Regions from separate parts of the Serratia sp. C2(1) genome, predicted to be linked through region 3. Evidence: predicted binding sites of a transcription regulator. Region 3 holds the regulator's gene; each other region holds the start of a gene.

Region 1 (5,860 bases), on a different contig from region 3:
GCTGCTCTACTTCTACACCACGTTCTGCGGCCTCAGCCCGATCGAGGCGACGGCCATTTTTGCCCTTGCCAGGCTGCTGGATGCGGTGATCAGCCCGTTGATGGGTTACCTGACCGACAACTTCGGCGCTACTCGGCTCGGCAAACGTTTCGGGCGACGCAAGTTCTTCATCTTGCTCGGTATCCCGCTGGTGTTCAGCTACAGCCTGATGTGGGTGGGGGAGATGAGCTTTTGGTATTACCTGCTGACCTACCTGTTCTTCGACATGGTTTATACCATGGTGCTGGTGCCTTATGAAACCCTGGTGCCGGAAATGACCGATGACTTCAAGCAGAAAACCAAGTTTTCCGGCGCCCGCATCTCGCTGGCGCAGCTTTCGGCGATTCTGGCCGCCTTTCTGCCGGGGATACTGCTGGGCTATTTTGGCAAAGACAATGCGGTTTCTTTTTTCTACGCCAGCCTGGTGTTCTCGGTGATTTGCGCGCTGGTGTTGACGCTGGTGTATCGCTTTAGCTGGGAGCGCCAGCCGGGGCCGGGTACCTTAGGGGAGCAACAGAAGCTGACGCTGGGCCAAAGCATCAAGCGCCTGTACGTAGAACTGGCTTCCACCCTGCGGGTAAGGATTTTCCGCCAGCATCTGGGCATGTACCTCGGCGGCTATATTGCTCAGGACGTATTCAACGCGGTGTTCACCTATTACGTGGTGTTTGTGCTGATGCAAAGCGCCACCGTTGCCTCAACCCTGATGGGCTGGATGGCCATCCTGCAATTTATCGCGGTGATTGGCATGATCCCGTTGTGTATTCGTTTTGGGCCTGCACCCTCCTACCGCCTGGTGGTGGCGTTGTTTGGCCTGAGCGCGCTGTCGTACGGCGCACTGTATTACGCCGGCATGAACGACGCGTTTTCGCTGTTGCTGCTGATTTCCGCTATCGCCGGGCTGGGGCGCGGCGGGATCAACTACGTGCCCTGGAATATCTATACCTATATCGCCGACGTGGATGAGGCCATCACCGGTCAGCGCCGTGAAGGGATTTTTGCCGGTATCATGACGCTGACACGCAAGGCTTCGCAGGCCGGGGCGGTGATACTGGTGGGGTTGATGATGCAGTTCTCCGGCTTCGTTTCCGGCAAAAGCGAACAACTGCCTGCGGTGAGCCACACCATTTTGCTGATTCTGTGCCTGGGCACGGTCGCGGTCCTGAGCCTGGGCTTCTTTATCTCGCTGCGTTTCAAATTGAATCTCGCCACCCACGGCGTGCTGCGCGCAGAAACCGAAAAGATGCGGGCGGCGGGCGGTACAGTGCCGGAAAAAATCCTGCCGGAGGCGCGAGCGACCGTCGAAATGCTGGCGGGTATGCCGTACGACTGCCTGTGGGGCAACAACAATATTGGTTATGCCAACCGCCACAAATCCGCCGCGCCGCCGCTGCCGAAAGAGGTGGATGGCAAGAAGGCAATAATTCTCTGATTCACTTCGCTAAATCTGAATAATAAGGAGTTGCTCATGGTGGTATACCCCGTCAAACACAGCCCGTTGCTGCGCCAGCCGGAACGTTTCATCTCCCGCGAACAGTTGCAGCGCACCCTCGACGATGTGGTGGAGAATCTGGTCAATATCACCGATGAGAGCGGCGAGTTTCTGTTGCGGCTGGACGACGGCAGGGTGATTGACACTAAAGGCTGGGCAGGTTGGGAGTGGACGCACGGCATCGGGTTGTATGGCATTTATCAGTACTATCGACAAACCGGCGATGCCGGGTTGCGGGAAATTATCGATGATTGGTTTGCCGCACGGTTGGCGGAAGGCACGCCGACCAAGAACGTCAACACGGTATGCCCGTTCCTGACGCTGGCCTACCGTTATGAGGAAACCCGCGACCCGCGTTGGTTGCCGTATCTGGAGCGCTGGGCGGAGTGGGTCATGTACGAGATGCCGCGCACCCGCTGCGGCGGTATGCAGCATGTTACGCTGGCGGAAGAGAATCACCAGCAGCTGTGGGACGACACCCTGATGATGAGCGTGCTGCCCTTGGCCAAGATCGGTATGTTGCTCAACCGGCCGGACTATCTGGAGGAAGCTAAATATCAGTTCCTGGTGCATGCGCAGCACCTGATGGACCGCGATAGCGGCCTGTGGTTTCACGGCTGGACCTTCGACGGGAGCCACAATTTTGCCAGGGCACGTTGGGCGCGCGGCAACAGCTGGCTGACCATGGTCATTCCAGAGCTGCTGGAATTGCTGGAATTGCCCGAACAGGATGCGACGCGGCGTTTTATGCAGCAAGTGTTGGAGAACCAGGTGGCGGCCCTGGCCCGTTGCCAGGACGACAGCGGATTATGGCATACGCTGCTGGACGACCCGCATTCCTATCTGGAAGCGTCTGCCACGGCCGGTTTTGCCTACGGTATTTTGAAAGCGGTGCGCAAACGCTATATCGGCGGCAGCTACGCCGCGATGGCGGAAAGGGCGGTGAAAGGGGTGATTGAACATATTACCCCGGAAGGCGAACTGACCGGTGTCTCATTCGGTACTGCCATGGGCAGCGAACTGGAGTATTACCGCCAAATCCCCCGGACCTCTATGCCCTATGGCCAGGCGATGGCGATCTTGTGCCTGGCCGAGTATCTGCGGGTTTATATCTAACGATGATGAACGAAAAAGCGCCCCGTGGGGCGCTTGAGCTTCTTGAAAAACAAGATTAGAAGCGGTAGTTGAAGTTGGCGCCGTACAGCCAGGCTTTGCCCACCGATTCGAAGGTGTAAGGGCCTTCTTTGACGGTGACTTTCTGGCCGTGCATGTAGGAAACACCGACGTCAACCGAAGCGTCTTTGTTGAACGCATAGGTGGTACCGGCGCTCAGCCAGAAACGGTCCTGATCCGGGATCGAAATAGAGCGGTTCTGGGCAGGTACCGGGCTGTCATCGAATGCGATACCGGTGCGGAAGGTCCAGTTATCATCGTAGAAGTAAGTGGTACCCAGCGCGATGCGGTAAGCGTCTTTAAAGCCTTCGTGCTTCTCGAACAGCGTTTGGCCGTTGTTGCCGGTGGCTTTCAGCTCCTGGAACTGGCTCCAGCTGGTATAAGCCAGGCTGTAGTGGACTGCCCACTGCGGCGCCACCTTGTTGTAGCCCGAGATTTCCCACATTTCCGGCAGGTTCAGGGTCAGAGAGCCTGGAATGGTGTTGCCGTTGGTGCCGTAAGGCAGGCCGGCCGCGCTCAGAATCGGGTTATAAGCGGATGGCAGGCTGCTTTTGTAATCGCCGTCGAAGTCGATTTTCACTTCGGAACGGTAGCTCAGACCATAACGGTTGTTTTCGTCGACTTCATACAGAATACCGGCGTTCCAGCCAAAACCCCATTCGTCACCTTTCAGGTGAGAGATCTGGGTATCGGCCGGGATTTGTGACACCGGGCCGGCTAACTGAGGCGGCAATTGGCCCGAGCCTGCAATCAGTTTCGGCAATTCACCTGCATAACGCTCAAGTTTGGCTTTAGCGTAAACCGCGTCGAAGCCCAGGCCGAAGCTGAATTGTTGGTTCAGGCGATAAGCGGCGCTCAGGTTCAGGTTCAGGGTTTCGAGGTCGGTTTTGCCGCCGTAAGCGCCTGCGGTGTAACCGTCGTTGAATTCGGTGGCCAGACCGTAGTTGCTGGTGACCGAGCCGCCCACGGCAAATTGATCGTTAATCGGGTGAACATAGTGCAGATTCGGCACCCAGGCGGTTGGCGCGATATTTTTTGAGTCCAGGCTGGCGCCTGAAGGGGACTTGCCGGTGATGTCTACATCTGGATCGATAAATACGGCACCGATCGAGAATTCTGGTCGGGTGTACATCATGAGAAGGGCCGGGTTACGGCTGGCGGATGCTGCAGTATCCGCGATGGCGCCTTCGCCAGAATACGAACGTCCTAAACCCGCTGATGAAAATTCATTCAGCTGGAATCCTGCGGCAGACACGTTTGAAGAAATAATTGCCACTGCAGCTGCGAGAGCTGATTTAGTAAATAGGTTTTTCTGGCTCATGACCAAAACCTCATTATGTGTTTATTATTTAAACTATGTTACACAAGGTAACAAGGAGCGCGGGATTGTAGGGTCCGTTATCATTCAGACAAATCAGACCAGTGGCTGAATTATAGGTCCGACCTGTGAGAATGTTGCAACTTTGTTTTTGAGATATTTCAAGGTTGATATCAAAAAAGAGATCTGCTTAACAAAAAACCAGCAGTGAATAACAAACTTCTTACCATTCCTTAGCAGACATCGATTTTTATTTGTGATTTCCATCACTTAAAACACCTATAAAAAGTAAGTGCTAGCGATGGGTTTCGCTGCGGGGTAAAATAAACGCAGAATCTTGCGTCTTTGCGCCAGAAAGTTAATGGCAGTTTGGACTCGCGTAATGGCGGTCCCTGAGGAGAATTAATCATGTCAGATGCAATTAATAAATGCAGCGCCCAGGAAACTGCAGCTTGTTGCTGTGTCGATGTCGGTACCGTGATGGATAACACCGATTGCACCGCATCCTACAGCCAGGTGTTTGCCAATCAACAGGAAGCCGAGCAAACGCTGGCGGCACTGACGAAAAAAGCCCGAGACGTGGAGTCTGACCCTTGTGACATCAGCAGTAGCATTAAACCGGTTGACGGTGGCGTGCAACTGGTGGCGGATTTCACCTTTGCCTGCCAGGCGGAAACCCTGATTTTCCAGCTCGGCCTGCGTTAATTCCTGCCCAAAACGGTGCGGGCCAAACCCGCGCCGCTGCCTCGCCGTTTTCCCCCCGATAGAAAGTTGCTCCTGCTCTCAGTTTTCACTTCTGACGGTTTGCCAAATGTAAACATTTGGTTAACAATGACCTCATCAGGTCAGACCTCTTTTGGCCGTTGCGCTGACGTTATTTTTTTCAGGAGCGTTTATGAGTAAGGCACTGCCGTTGGTGACCCGTCACGGTGACCGTATCGCGATTGTAAATGGACTGCGTACCCCTTTTGCCAAACAGGCAACCGCTTATCACGGTATTCCTGCGGTGGATCTGGGGAAAACGGCGGTGAGCGAACTCTTGGCCCGCAGCGGCATTGATCCGGCGCTTATCGAACAGCTGGTATTTGGCCAGGTAGTGCAAATGCCAGAGGCACCGAATATTGCGCGTGAAATTGTGTTGGGCACCGGCATGAGCGTACATACCGATGCGTACAGCGTGTCGCGCGCCTGTGCCACCAGCTTCCAGGCGATCGCCAACGTGGCGGAAAGCATCATGGCGGGCAGCATCGGTATCGGCATTGCCGGCGGCGCCGATTCCTCCTCGGTGTTGCCGATCGGCGTCAGCAAAGCGCTGGCGCGGACGTTGGTCGATGTCAACAAGGCACGTACCCTGTCGCAACGCCTTAAACTTTTTAGCCGGCTGAAACTCCGTGATCTGCTGCCGGTGCCGCCGGCGGTGGCGGAATACTCGACCGGCCTGCGTATGGGCGATACCGCCGAACAAATGGCGAAAAGCCACGGCATCACCCGCGAAGAGCAGGATGCGCTGGCGCACCGCTCTCACCAGTTGGCGGCCAAGGCCTGGGAACAGGGGCTGCTGCACGATGAAGTCATGACCGCTTACGTCCCGCCGTACCGTGCGCAAATTACCGAAGACAACAACGTTCGCAAAGACTCCAGCCTGGCGTCATACGCTAAACTGAAACCGGCATTTGACCGCAAACATGGCAGCGTCACCGCGGCCAATAGTACGCCGCTGACCGACGGTGCGGCGGCGGTGCTGATGATGAGCGAATCGCGCGCGAAAGAACTGGGGTTGCAGCCGCTGGGTTACCTGCGCAGCTTTGCTTTTTCCGCCATCGACGTGTGGGAAGACA
Region 2 (5,860 bases), on a different contig from region 3:
CACCCTGGTGGCAATCAGGCTGATAGTCAGCATGCCGGTGCCATTAGTTTGCTCTTTGTCTCATTAGATGATGAATCTGTGAGGCCCATCCTTGATTTATTAACAGCTTATATGAGTTTAATTTACGGTGATAATCGTTGTGGTGAATACAATTGTGTTTTCTTGAACTCAGGAGGAAATACAAACAATCCAGGATATGAAAGTGTCTTGAACAAGGCTCGCTATGCCCTGATGCCGGCACAGACTTTGCGCCAGTAGTGCAAAATGCGGGGCTATGGAAGTTAATGGCTAAGCCCCGGTATTTTTTCTTAAACTTCTGTTTTGTGCATTTGCAGGCAAGGTTCCTGCCGCCATCTCAGGGCCAGGAAATCGACTAATGCCCGCACCGCAGGCCCCACCGGCCCCGGCGGGTAAACGCAATAAACCCCGGTTTCTCTCCCAGTCCATTGCGGCAGCAGTTGCACCAATTCCCCCAAACGTATCGATTCGGCCATCGTCACGGCAGAATGAAATGCGATGCCCTGGCCGTCGATACAAAATTGTTTGACCGCATCGCCATTATCCGCTCGCATTCGGCCCTTGGGCTGAAACACCGTCTCCCCCGTGGGCCCGAACAGGCGCCAGTTCTCGCCGTCGTGGTTTGCCGTCGAGACCAGGCACTGATGCTGCCGCAGTTCCTCAAGCGTCGTCGGTGTGCCGTGCTGTTGCAGATAATTAGGTGAGGCGACCAGGATCCGCCGGTTATTGAGCAGCTTGCGCGCCACCAGGCTTGAATCCGGTAGCCGGCCAATGCGGATGGCTACCGCCACGCGCTCCGCAACAATGTCGACATAACGATCGGTCATCAACAGGTCTATTCGCAGTTGGGGAAACTGCGCCATAAAAGCCGCCAGATGTGGCGCAACATGCAGGCGGCCAAACGACAGCGAGGTGCTGACACGCAGCGTTCCCCGCGGCTGGCTTTGCTCATCGCGCATTCGCTCGTAGGCCATTCTCAATTGTTCCAGCGCGGCGCTGCAGTCTGTGAAGTAGCGCTGGCCGGCTTCGGTCAGCGACATTGCCCGGGTTGTGCGATTGATAAGCAACATATCAACCTGTTGCTCAAGCTTTTTGACCAGGCGACTGACGGCGGAAGGCGTCATATTCAGCGTTTGCGCCGCTCTGGCGAAGCTCTGATGTTCCGCCACGGCGACAAAGGCTTTTACCAGTTGCAGGGAAGGTTCTTCCATTCGTTCTCCCAGGGAATGAATGTCTGAAATTTACGGCTATTATCATCCAGATTGATGATGGTTAGAATGCGTTTTTTATCGGGAGAACCTTATGGACACTCACAATAACGCCGCCGTTTTTGCCAATCTGCACCGTCAACCACACCCATTACGTCTGCCCAATGCCTGGGACGCCGGCAGCGCATTGTTGATTGAAAGCCTAGGCGCCGCAGCGATAGCCACTACCAGCGCCGGTGTCGCATGGTCGCTGGGCTATCGCGATGGCGACAGGTTGCCGTTCGCCCCGCACCTGGCGAGCATTGCGGCGATCGCACGCGTCATTAAAGTGCCGCTCAGCGTGGATATCGAAAGTGGCTACCCGGATGAGGAAGGCAGCCTGGAAAGCCGGGTGGCGCGCTTTATTGACGCCGGTGCGGTGGGCATCAATATTCAGGATGGGGCGGATTCACCGCAGGCGCTGTGCGAGAAAATCACCCAGGCGCGCAATGTCGCGGAGCGCATGGGAGTTAAACTTTATATCAATGCGCGTACGGACGTTTATGCGCGCAGCCTGGTCCCTGCCGCCATACGGGTCAGTGAAACACTGAGGCGCGCCAAGAGTTACCACGAGGCAGGGGCGGATGGATTGTTTGTTTTGGGCGTGACGGACCCGGAAGAGATCCGCGAAATTGCCGGCCAAACCGATCTGCTGCTTAATGTGATCGCCTGGCCTGGTCTTTTGCCGGCGGAGCAACTCGCCGCGCTTGGCGTACGCCGGGTGAGCGTCGGCTCATGGATCCCGCAAAGCCTGTGGACGCACACCGCCAGATTGGCGGCAGGTTTTCTGGCCGATGGCAGTTCCGAACCGCTGTTCGGCGATGCAGCGCCTTACTCGCACATCAACGGTTATTTTCCCGATTAACGAGTCAGCGTGCCGGATGGGGGATTATCGCATTCGGCATGTTCGGGGAGCGGGGCGGTTTCCTTACCTGGCCAATCGCCGCACCTTTGCTCAAATTGTCACCTAAACTTCCCGCGATCTCTTATCCCCGTTATGGCATAATGCGCGCCAAATCACATTCCCAATGATATGAAGAGCGAGCGCTGTGTTAAGCACTAACAACATCACTATGCAGTTTGGCAGTAAGCCGTTGTTTGAAAACATCTCCGTCAAGTTTGGCGGCGGTAACCGCTACGGTTTGATCGGGGCTAACGGCTGCGGCAAATCCACCTTTATGAAAATTCTGGGCGGCGATCTGGTGCCGAGCGGCGGCAACGTGTTCCTCGATCCGAACGAACGCCTGGGTAAACTGCGTCAGGATCAGTTCGCTTTCGAGCAATACAGTGTGCTGGACACCGTCATCATGGGCCACAACGAACTGTGGGCGGTGAAGGAAGAGCGTGACCGCATTTACGGTCTGGCCGAAATGAGCGAAGAAGACGGCTATAAAGTGGCCGATTTGGAAGTCGCTTACGGTGAGATGGACGGTTACACCGCCGAAGCGCGCGCCGGCGAACTGCTGCTTGGCGTAGGCATCCCGGTTGAACAACATTACGGCCCGATGAGCGAGATCGCGCCGGGCTTCAAACTGCGCGTATTGCTGGCGCAGGCGCTGTTCTCCGATCCGGAAATCCTGCTGCTCGACGAACCGACGAACAACCTGGACATCGATACCATTCGCTGGCTGGAGCAGGTGCTGAACGATCGTAACAGCACCATGGTCATCATTTCGCACGACCGTCACTTCCTGAACATGGTCTGCACTCACATGGCGGATCTGGACTACGGCGAACTGCGCGTTTATCCGGGTAACTACGACGAATACATGACTGCGGCCACTCAGGCGCGCGAGCGTCTGGTCGCGGACAATGCCAAGAAGAAGGCACAGATTAGCGAACTGCAGTCGTTCGTGAGCCGCTTCAGCGCCAACGCCTCCAAATCCAAGCAGGCGACGTCTCGCGCCCGCCAGATCGACAAGATCCAGCTGGAGGAAGTGAAGGCCTCAAGCCGTCAGAACCCGTTCATCCGTTTTGATCAGGACAAGAAACTGTTCCGTAACGCGCTGGAAGTGGAAGCGCTGACCAAAGGCTTCGATAACGGCCCGCTGTTCAGCAAGTTCAACCTGATGGTTGAAGTCGGTGAGAAAGTGGCGGTGCTGGGCCCGAACGGTATCGGTAAATCTACCCTGCTGAAAACGCTGGTGGGCGACGCCCTGCCGGACAGCGGCAGCGTGAAGTGGTCCGAAAACGCCAAGATCGGCTACTACGCTCAGGATCACGAATACGAGTTCGATGACACCCTGACGGTATTCGACTGGATGAGCCAGTGGAAGCAGGAAAAAGACGACGAGCAAGCGGTGCGCAGCGTGCTGGGCCGTTTGCTGTTCAGCCAGGATGACATCAAGAAGAAAGTTAAGGTGCTGTCCGGTGGTGAAAAGGGCCGTATGTTGTTTGGCAAGCTGATGATGCAGCGCCCTAATATCCTGGTTATGGATGAACCAACCAACCACCTGGATATGGAATCCATCGAATCGCTGAACATGGCGCTGGAAATGTACGAAGGTACGTTGATCTTCGTCTCCCACGACCGTGAGTTCGTCAGCTCGCTGGCGACGCGTGTGCTGGAAATGACGCCGACCAAGGTTATCGACTTTACCGGCAACTACGAAGACTATCTGCGTAGCCAGGGTATCGTTTAAGCCACGCGATAAAATAAGAAGGGCGGGAATTATCCCGCCCTTTTTTTTATCCGTTAATCCCCGCCGCACACCTCGCACTGCGGGTTCTTCGGCAATTTCATCTCGCGGAACTGCATCGTCATGGCGTCGAACATCAGCAGTTTTCCGGTAAGGGGCTGGCCGTATTGTGCCAATAGCTTAATCGCTTCCAGAGCTTGTAGCGTGCCGATAGTGCCCACCAGCGGTGCCATAACCCCAGCCTCGACGCAGGTCAGGGCGTTCTCGCCGAATAACCGGCTCAGGCAGCGGTAGCAGGGCTCGTCCGGCTGGTAGGTGAATACGCTGAGCTGCCCCTCCATGCGGATCGCCGCGCCGGAAACCAGCGGTTTGCGTTGCGCATGGCACTGGCGGTTGAGCAGATCGCGTGTCGCTACGTTGTCGGTGCAGTCCAGCACCAGATCGCAGGCGGCAATGTGCGCCGCCATCTGTTCGTCGTTCAACTGCCCGTCTACGGTATCAATACGGATATGCGGATTGATGGCGCTCAGCTCGAGGCGAGCCGATTCGACCTTTGTCATGCCAAGGCGTGCATCGCGATGCAGGATCTGGCGTTGCAGGTTGGAGAGGGCGACGGTGTCGAAATCAACCAGCGTCAAATGGCCGACGCCTGCGGCAGCCAGGTAAGGCGCAGCAGCGCAACCCAGCCCGCCGAGGCCGACAATCAGCACTCGAGCGGCCTTCAGTTTTTCCTGGCCGTCGAAGTCAAAGCCGCGCAGGATAATCTGGCGGTTATAGCGCAGTGTTTCGGCGTCGGTTAATTCCGGCAGCATGTTCAGCTCCTCAGCAGGTTGTTGAATGGCTCGATTTCCACCATGTCGCCAACCGCCACGGAACCGCGTTCGCGCTCCAGCACGATGAAACAGTTACCCTGGCTGAACGAACTGAATACGTGCGAGCCCTGATGGCCGGTGGTGCTCACTTCCAACTCGCCCTGGGCATTGCTGCCGAACACGCCGCGCTGGAAATCCAGGCGACCCGGCGCCTTCTTCAGCGGCGTCAGTGCGCGTGCGCGCAGGCGCGGTGGCAGGTGCCACTCGCTGTGGCCGGCCAGTTTTGCCAGCAGCGGCTGCACCAATTGGTAGAAGGTCAGGGCAGCGGAAACCGGGTTGCCCGGGAGGCCGCAGAACCAGGCGTGCTTCAGCTTGCCAAACGCAAAGGGTTTGCCGGGTTTGATCGCCAGTTTCCAGAAACTGACCTCGCCCAATTCATCGAGCATTTGTTTGGTGTAGTCGGCTTCACCCACCGACACGCCGCCGCTGCTGATCACAACGTCAGCCTGGCTGTCCGCCTGCTCGAAGGCGGCGCGCAGCGCGTTCTGGTCATCACGGATAATGCCCAGGTCGAGCGTCTCGCAACCCAATTGTTCGAGCATCAGGCGTACCGCAAAGCGGTTGGTATCATAAATTTGCCCGGCCTCTAGCGGCTGGCCTACCGGCTGCAATTCGTCTCCGGTGGAGAACACCGCGACCTTCAACTTGCGGATCACCAGCACCTCGGCGACGCCGAGCGAGGCCAGCAGCGGCAACTGCGCAGCGCCCAATTTGACGCCGGCGGGCAACACGCTGGCGCCCTGTTGGATGTCTTCTCCCGCCAACCGGATATTTTGCCCGGCGTGCACTACGGCATTGAAGCGAACGCCGGCATCGCTCACCTCGGCTTGCTCTTGCATTATCACCGCTTCGGCGCCGGTTGGGATCGGTGCACCGGTCATGATGCGTACACAGGTGCCGGCCGGCCAGTCACCGTTGAACGGCACACCGGCAAAGGCTTTGCCTGCGACCGGTAGCGGGGCGTTGGCATGCAGGTCTGCGATACGCACTGCATAACCGTCCATGGCCGAATTGGCGAATGGCGGCACGTCGATCGGTGAAATCACCGGCGCGGCGGTAATGCGGCCGGCGGCGGCGTTCAGGG
Region 3 (5,860 bases):
GGAGACCGAGACCCTGAACAGCCTGATCGAATCCTTTGTGCTGCGCGAGGGCACCGACTACGGCGAACACGAACGTTCGTTGGAGCAGAAAGTGGCAGACGTTCGCCGCCAGTTGCAAAACGGCGAAGTACTGCTGGTGTGGTCAGAACTGCATGAAACCATCAACATCATGCCGCGCGGGCAGTTCCGCGCCGGGCAGGAAGAAATTTAGTGCCTGCCGGTTCTATGACTGACGGAAAAAATCAGGTAACAATGAATCATTGCAAACCCGCGCGCGGAATTTTGCCCTTGGCAAAAAGGCGTCAAACAGACCAATAACCCTACTCTGACGCCGGCGCATTTAACACGGAGTGACAACCACCATGTCCGCCAAACATCCCGTTATCGCAGTGACCGGCTCCAGCGGCGCCGGCACCACCACCACCAGCGTGGCGTTCCGCAAGATATTCCAGCAGTTGAACATCCGCGCGGCGGAGCTGGAAGGCGACAGCTTCCACCGCTATACCCGGCCGGAAATGGACGCGGCGATCCGCAAAGCGCGCGATCTGGGTCGTCATATCAGCTATTTCGGGCCTGAGGCCAACGACTTCGGCCTGCTGCAACAGAGCTTTATCGAGTACGGCAAGAACGGCACCGGACGGTCGCGCAAGTATCTTCATACCTACGACGAAGCGGTGCCCTATAACCAGGTACCCGGCACCTTTACACCCTGGGAAGCGCTGCCAGCGCCGACCGACGTGCTGTTCTATGAAGGGTTGCATGGCGGCGTAGTTACCGAACATACCGACGTGGCCAAACATGTCGATCTGCTGGTCGGCGTGGTACCGATCGTTAACCTGGAGTGGATACAAAAACTGATCCGCGATACCGGCGAGCGCGGCCATTCCCGTGAAGCGGTGATGGATTCTGTGGTGCGTTCGATGGAGGACTATATCAACTACATTACGCCGCAGTTCTCCCGCACCCACATCAACTTCCAGCGCGTGCCGACGGTCGATACCTCCAACCCGTTCGCCGCCAAAGCCATTCCTTCACTGGATGAAAGCTTCGTGGTGATTCATTTCCGTGGGCTGGATCAGATCGATTTCCCTTATCTGCTGGCAATGCTGCAAGGCTCGTTTATCTCGCACATCAATACGCTGGTCGTGCCGGGCGGCAAGATGGGGCTGGCGATGGAGCTGATCATGGCGCCGCTGGTGCAGCAACTGCTGGAAGGCAAAAAAATCGAGTAATGGGCCGGAGCGCGGCGGCAGGCCGCGCCCCTAAATTCTTGCGTTTTACGCCACGTCGCGGATTTCAAAGCTGTGGGTCACGCTGGCGGCCTTGTTCAGCATCAGCGATACCGAGCAATATTTCTCGGCGGAGAGGTTCACCGCACGTTCAACGATCTTGTCGGTCAGATCTTTACCGGTCACGATAAAATGCAGGTTGATATGGGTAAATACGCGCGGCGCTTCTTCACGCCGTTCGGAGGTCAGTTTCACCTCGCAATCGCGCACGTCATTCCGCCCTTTTTTCAGGATCGACACCACGTCGATAGCGCTGCATCCGCCCACCGACATCAGCACCATTTCCATTGGGCTGGGCGCTTTATCGCCGGCATTGCCATCCATCAATACCTGATGGCCGGACGCGGATTCACCCAGAAACGTCAACCCTTCTACCCACTTAACTCTTGCCTGCATGCTGGTCACTCCGGTTAATTTCTTAAAATCAGGGTACGCTTTCGCATAGAAACTGGCAACGGAACCTGATGCTAATCATGCGCGAGCAAGACAACACGAGACACCCGCCTCACTCTGTGCTACAAACAGAGCCGCAATAAATCTTTCCGGGACACTGATTTCAGGGAAACTCCCAGAGAAAGGCTCCTTTACCGGTATGTTAATAGAATGTAGCTTGCAGCTCTCCCGGCAAGTTAATATGCTAGAGCGACAGCGTATATTTATGACACGCCTCAAAACCTGCTGCCAGCCACCCTTAAAACAACGGCGACAGCACGTTTTACAGGGAACTCTGACCCCTGTGACACAAGGCAGCGATAACAACAGAGGATAACAGCGAATGGTTCTCGGCAAACCGCAAACAGACCCTACACTCGAATGGTTCCTGTCTCATTGCCATATCCACAAATATCCATCCAAAAGTACGCTGATTCACCAAGGTGAAAAAGCCGAAACGCTTTACTACATCGTAAAAGGCTCCGTCGCGGTGCTGATTAAAGATGAAGAAGGTAAAGAGATGATCCTGTCCTACCTTAACCAGGGGGATTTCATCGGCGAGCTTGGATTATTTGAAGAAGGCCAGGAGCGTAGCGCCTGGGTCAGGGCGAAGACCGCCTGTGAAGTGGCTGAGATTTCTTACAAGAAATTCCGCCAGCTGATTCAGGTCAACCCGGACATCCTGATGCGCCTGTCAGCGCAGATGGCAAGCCGCCTGCAAGTGACCTCAGAGAAAGTGGGTAACCTCGCCTTCCTGGACGTTACCGGCCGCATCGCGCAAACGCTGCTGAACCTGGCGAAACAGCCCGATGCCATGACTCACCCAGACGGCATGCAGATCAAAATCACCCGCCAGGAAATTGGCCAGATCGTCGGTTGCTCACGTGAAACCGTCGGCCGCATTCTGAAAATGCTGGAAGATCAAAACCTGATCTCCGCCCACGGCAAAACCATTGTCGTTTACGGCACGCGTTAATCACTGAAAAAACGGCGCGATGATTCGCGCCGTTTTTTTATGCCCCGACCGACCATGTGGCGTCGACTGATTTACCACCCGGAAGTCAATTACGCACTGCGGCAAACGCTGGTGCTGTGTCTGCCGGTGCTCCTTGGCCTGCTGATTGGCCACCTGCAACTCGGCCTGCTGTTTTCCCTGGTTCCCGCCTGCTGTAACATCGCCGGGCTGGACACGCCCCACAAACGTTTTTTCAAACGCCTGATCGTCGGCGGCTCACTGTTCGCACTCAGCAGCCTGTTGCTGCAGCAGGCGTTGCTATGGCAACTGCCGCTGCCGGCGTTAATGCTCGGCCTGGCCCTGCTGCTCGGCGTCAGCGGCGAAATCAGCCCGTTGCATGCCCGCCTGCTCCCCGCCGCGTTGATCGCCGCCATTTTTACGCTCAGCATGGCCGGCACGGTGCCGCTGTGGTACGCCCCCTTGCTGTATGGGGTGGGGACAGCCTGGTACGGCCTGTTCACCTGGTTCTGGTTCAAGCTGTGGAAAGAACAGCCGATGCGCGAATCGCTGAGCCAGCTTTATCTGGAACTGGCGGACTACTTCGAAGCCAAGTATTCCCTGTTGACCCAACATACCGATCCGCAAACTGCGTTACCGCCGCTGCTGGTGCGCCAGCAAAAAGTGATGGACCTGATCAGCCTGCTGTATCAGCAGCTTAACTTTTTGCCGCACGCCAATAATCTCGAGCAAAAACGCCTGCAACGGACCTTTCAGGTCGCGCTGGATTTGCAGGAGCACATTACCGTCAGCCTGCACCTGCCGGAAGAAGTGCAAAAGCTGGTGGAGCAGAGCCAGGCCGAGGCGATTATCCGCCGCAATGCGCAGGTGATTGCCGGCCGGCTGCGCACGGTGGCGCACGATATTCTCTACCATCAATACTCCCAGCGCTTCAGTATGACCCACGAGCTGGCCGCCCTGGAGAAAGTGGCCGCACAACACCCCGACAACCCGGTGGGTCAGTTCTGCTACTACCACTTCAGCCGTATCGCTCGCCTGCTGCGCACCCAGCATCCGTTATACCGCCGCGATCTGATGGCCAATCAAAGCCGCCTGCCGTTCTGGCCGGCGCTGTTCAGCTACCTGTCGTTCAAATCCAACGCCCTGCGCAATGCGGCCCGTCTGGGGGTGATGCTGGCGGCGGGCAGCAGCCTGGGTATGGTGTTCAACCTGCCAAAACCTTACTGGATCCTGCTGACCATCATGCTGGTGAGCCAGAACGGCTACAACGCCACCCGGGTGCGCATCCAGCACCGTGCGCTCGGCACATTGGCCGGGCTGGTGATCGCCGCCGGGTTGCTGCAGTTGCAGATGCCCGAGAGCGCTACCCTGAGCGTGATGTTGGTCATTACGCTGGCGGCCTATCTGGTTTCGCGTAAAAACTACGGATTGGCGGTGATCGGCTTTACGGTGACGGCGGTCTATACCCTGCAACTGCTGGCGCTGAACGGCACGCATTTCCTGATCCCTCGCCTGATCGACACCCTGATCGGCTGCGTGTTGGTGTTCGGCGGCACCATCTGGCTGTGGCCACAGTGGCAAAGCGGCCTGCTGCGCAAGAACGCTCATCAGGCGCTGGAGAAAGATCAACAGGCGCTTCGCCTGCTGCTGGAAGAGCAGGAACCCGATCCCAGCGCGCTGGCTTACGCGCGCATGCAGGTGAACCAGGCGCACAACGCGCTGTTCACTTCGCTTAACCAGGCGATGCAGGAGCCGGGGTTTGAATCCAGCTATCTGGCAGATATGCGCCTGTGGGTGACGCACAGTCAATTTATTGTCGAACACCTGAACGCCATGACCATTCTGGCGCGCGAGCACTATATGCTGACGCCAAAGCTGGCGCAGGAGTATCTGCAAACCTGCGAGATCGCGCTGCAAAGCTGCCAGCAGCGGCTGGAATACGACGGGCCGAGCGGCAGCAACAGCATCATGCAGCCACCGGATTTACGCCCGGAAATGCCGGTCACCGAGATGGAGCGCCACCTGCGCCGTATTCTGTCCCACCTGAGCGTCATGCACACCATTTCATCGCTGGCCTGGCGCCAGCGCCCGCATCACGGCATCTGGCTGAAACGCAAACTGCGCGATCAATAAGGGCGCCCTGCGGCGCCCCTTGTCATCCCGAGATGGGATTAAGCGTTAATCACGTCCTGCACCGCCAGCTCAAACAGCGCCATGCCATCGTCGATGTCTTTCAGTTCCACGACCAGAGAAGGGGCAAAGCGGATCACATTAGGACCGGCATTGAGGATCATCAGCCCACGCGCGGCGGCGGCGGTGAGGAAATCTCGCGCCTTGCCGTGATACGGTGGCGTGAGTTCGGCGCCAATCAGCAGCCCCATGCCGCGAATATCGCTGAAAATACCGTATTTTTCGCCAATCTTCTGCAATGCCTGCACGTACAGGAGATGACGTTGTTCGATGCCGCTCAGCACTTCCGGGGTATTGATCACGTCCAGCGCCGCTTCCGCCACCGCACAGGCCAGCGGGTTACCGCCGTAAGTGGTGCCATGGGTACCCACCTGCATCACCGAGGCAATCTCTTCGGTGGTCAGCATGGCGCTGACCGGGAAACCGCCGCCCAGCGCTTTGGCGGTGGTGAGAATATCCGGCGTCACGCCATAATGCATATAGGCGAACAGTTTGCCGCTACGCCCCATGCCGCTCTGCACTTCGTCGAACACCAGCAGCGCCTGGTGCTTATCGCACAGTTCGCGCACACCTTTGAGGAATTCGGCGTTCACCGGGGTTATCCCGCCTTCGCCCTGGATCGGCTCCATCACCACCGCACAGGTATGGTCGTCCATCACGGCTTTTACCGCCGCCAGATCGTTGAACGGCACGTGCACGATATCCGCCGGTTTTGGGCCAAAACCATCGGAATACTTGGCCTGCCCGCCCACCGAAACGGTGAACAGCGTACGGCCGTGAAAGGCGTTATAAAACGCGATGATTTTGGTTTTATACGGACTGTGGCGGCTAATGGCGTAGTGACGCGCCAGCTTGAAGGCCGCTTCATTGGCTTCAGCGCCTGAGTTGGCGAAAAACACCCGATCGGCAAAAGTGGCATCAATCAGTTTGCCGGCCAGCCGCAACGCCGGCTCATTGGTGAAGACGTTGCTGGTAT

Evidence for each region. Region 3 encodes CRP, which controls carbon source genes, mostly activating them, when cyclic AMP is high. Its sites were predicted from a motif close to ATGTGANNNNNNTCACAT; they were not measured.
Region 1: V2S86_RS02045 (YfcZ/YiiS family protein) is a predicted target of CRP. The motif match lies at 4,277-4,294, and genes of this name have one in related genera.
Region 2: V2S86_RS11930 (ABC-F family ATPase) is a predicted target of CRP. The motif match lies at 2,271-2,288, and genes of this name have one in related genera.

The regions. Positions count from the first base shown of each region.
Region 1 covers NZ_JAZFBA010000001.1:423,197-429,056, forward strand. Annotated here, with positions in the region: gene V2S86_RS02030 (MFS transporter) at 1-1,471, shown strand, start outside; gene bglB (beta-galactosidase BglB) at 1,508-2,647, shown strand; gene fadL (long-chain fatty acid transporter FadL) at 2,703-4,025, opposite strand; gene V2S86_RS02045 (YfcZ/YiiS family protein) at 4,431-4,727, shown strand; gene fadI (acetyl-CoA C-acyltransferase FadI) at 4,918-5,860, shown strand, end outside.
Region 2 covers NZ_JAZFBA010000001.1:2,558,134-2,563,993, reverse strand. Annotated here, with positions in the region: gene V2S86_RS11940 (LysR family transcriptional regulator) at 309-1,229, opposite strand; gene V2S86_RS11935 (isocitrate lyase/PEP mutase family protein) at 1,321-2,130, shown strand; gene V2S86_RS11930 (ABC-F family ATPase) at 2,315-3,907, shown strand; gene moeB (molybdopterin-synthase adenylyltransferase MoeB) at 3,961-4,716, opposite strand; gene moeA (molybdopterin molybdotransferase MoeA) at 4,719-5,860, opposite strand, start outside.
Region 3 covers NZ_JAZFBA010000006.1:26,184-32,043, forward strand. Annotated here, with positions in the region: gene V2S86_RS22780 (YheU family protein) at 1-211, shown strand, start outside; gene V2S86_RS22785 (phosphoribulokinase) at 363-1,232, shown strand; gene V2S86_RS22790 (OsmC family protein) at 1,278-1,685, opposite strand; gene crp (cAMP-activated global transcriptional regulator CRP) at 2,065-2,697, shown strand; gene V2S86_RS22800 (YccS/YhfK family putative transporter) at 2,752-4,827, shown strand; gene argD (bifunctional acetylornithine/succinyldiaminopimelate transaminase) at 4,866-5,860, opposite strand, start outside.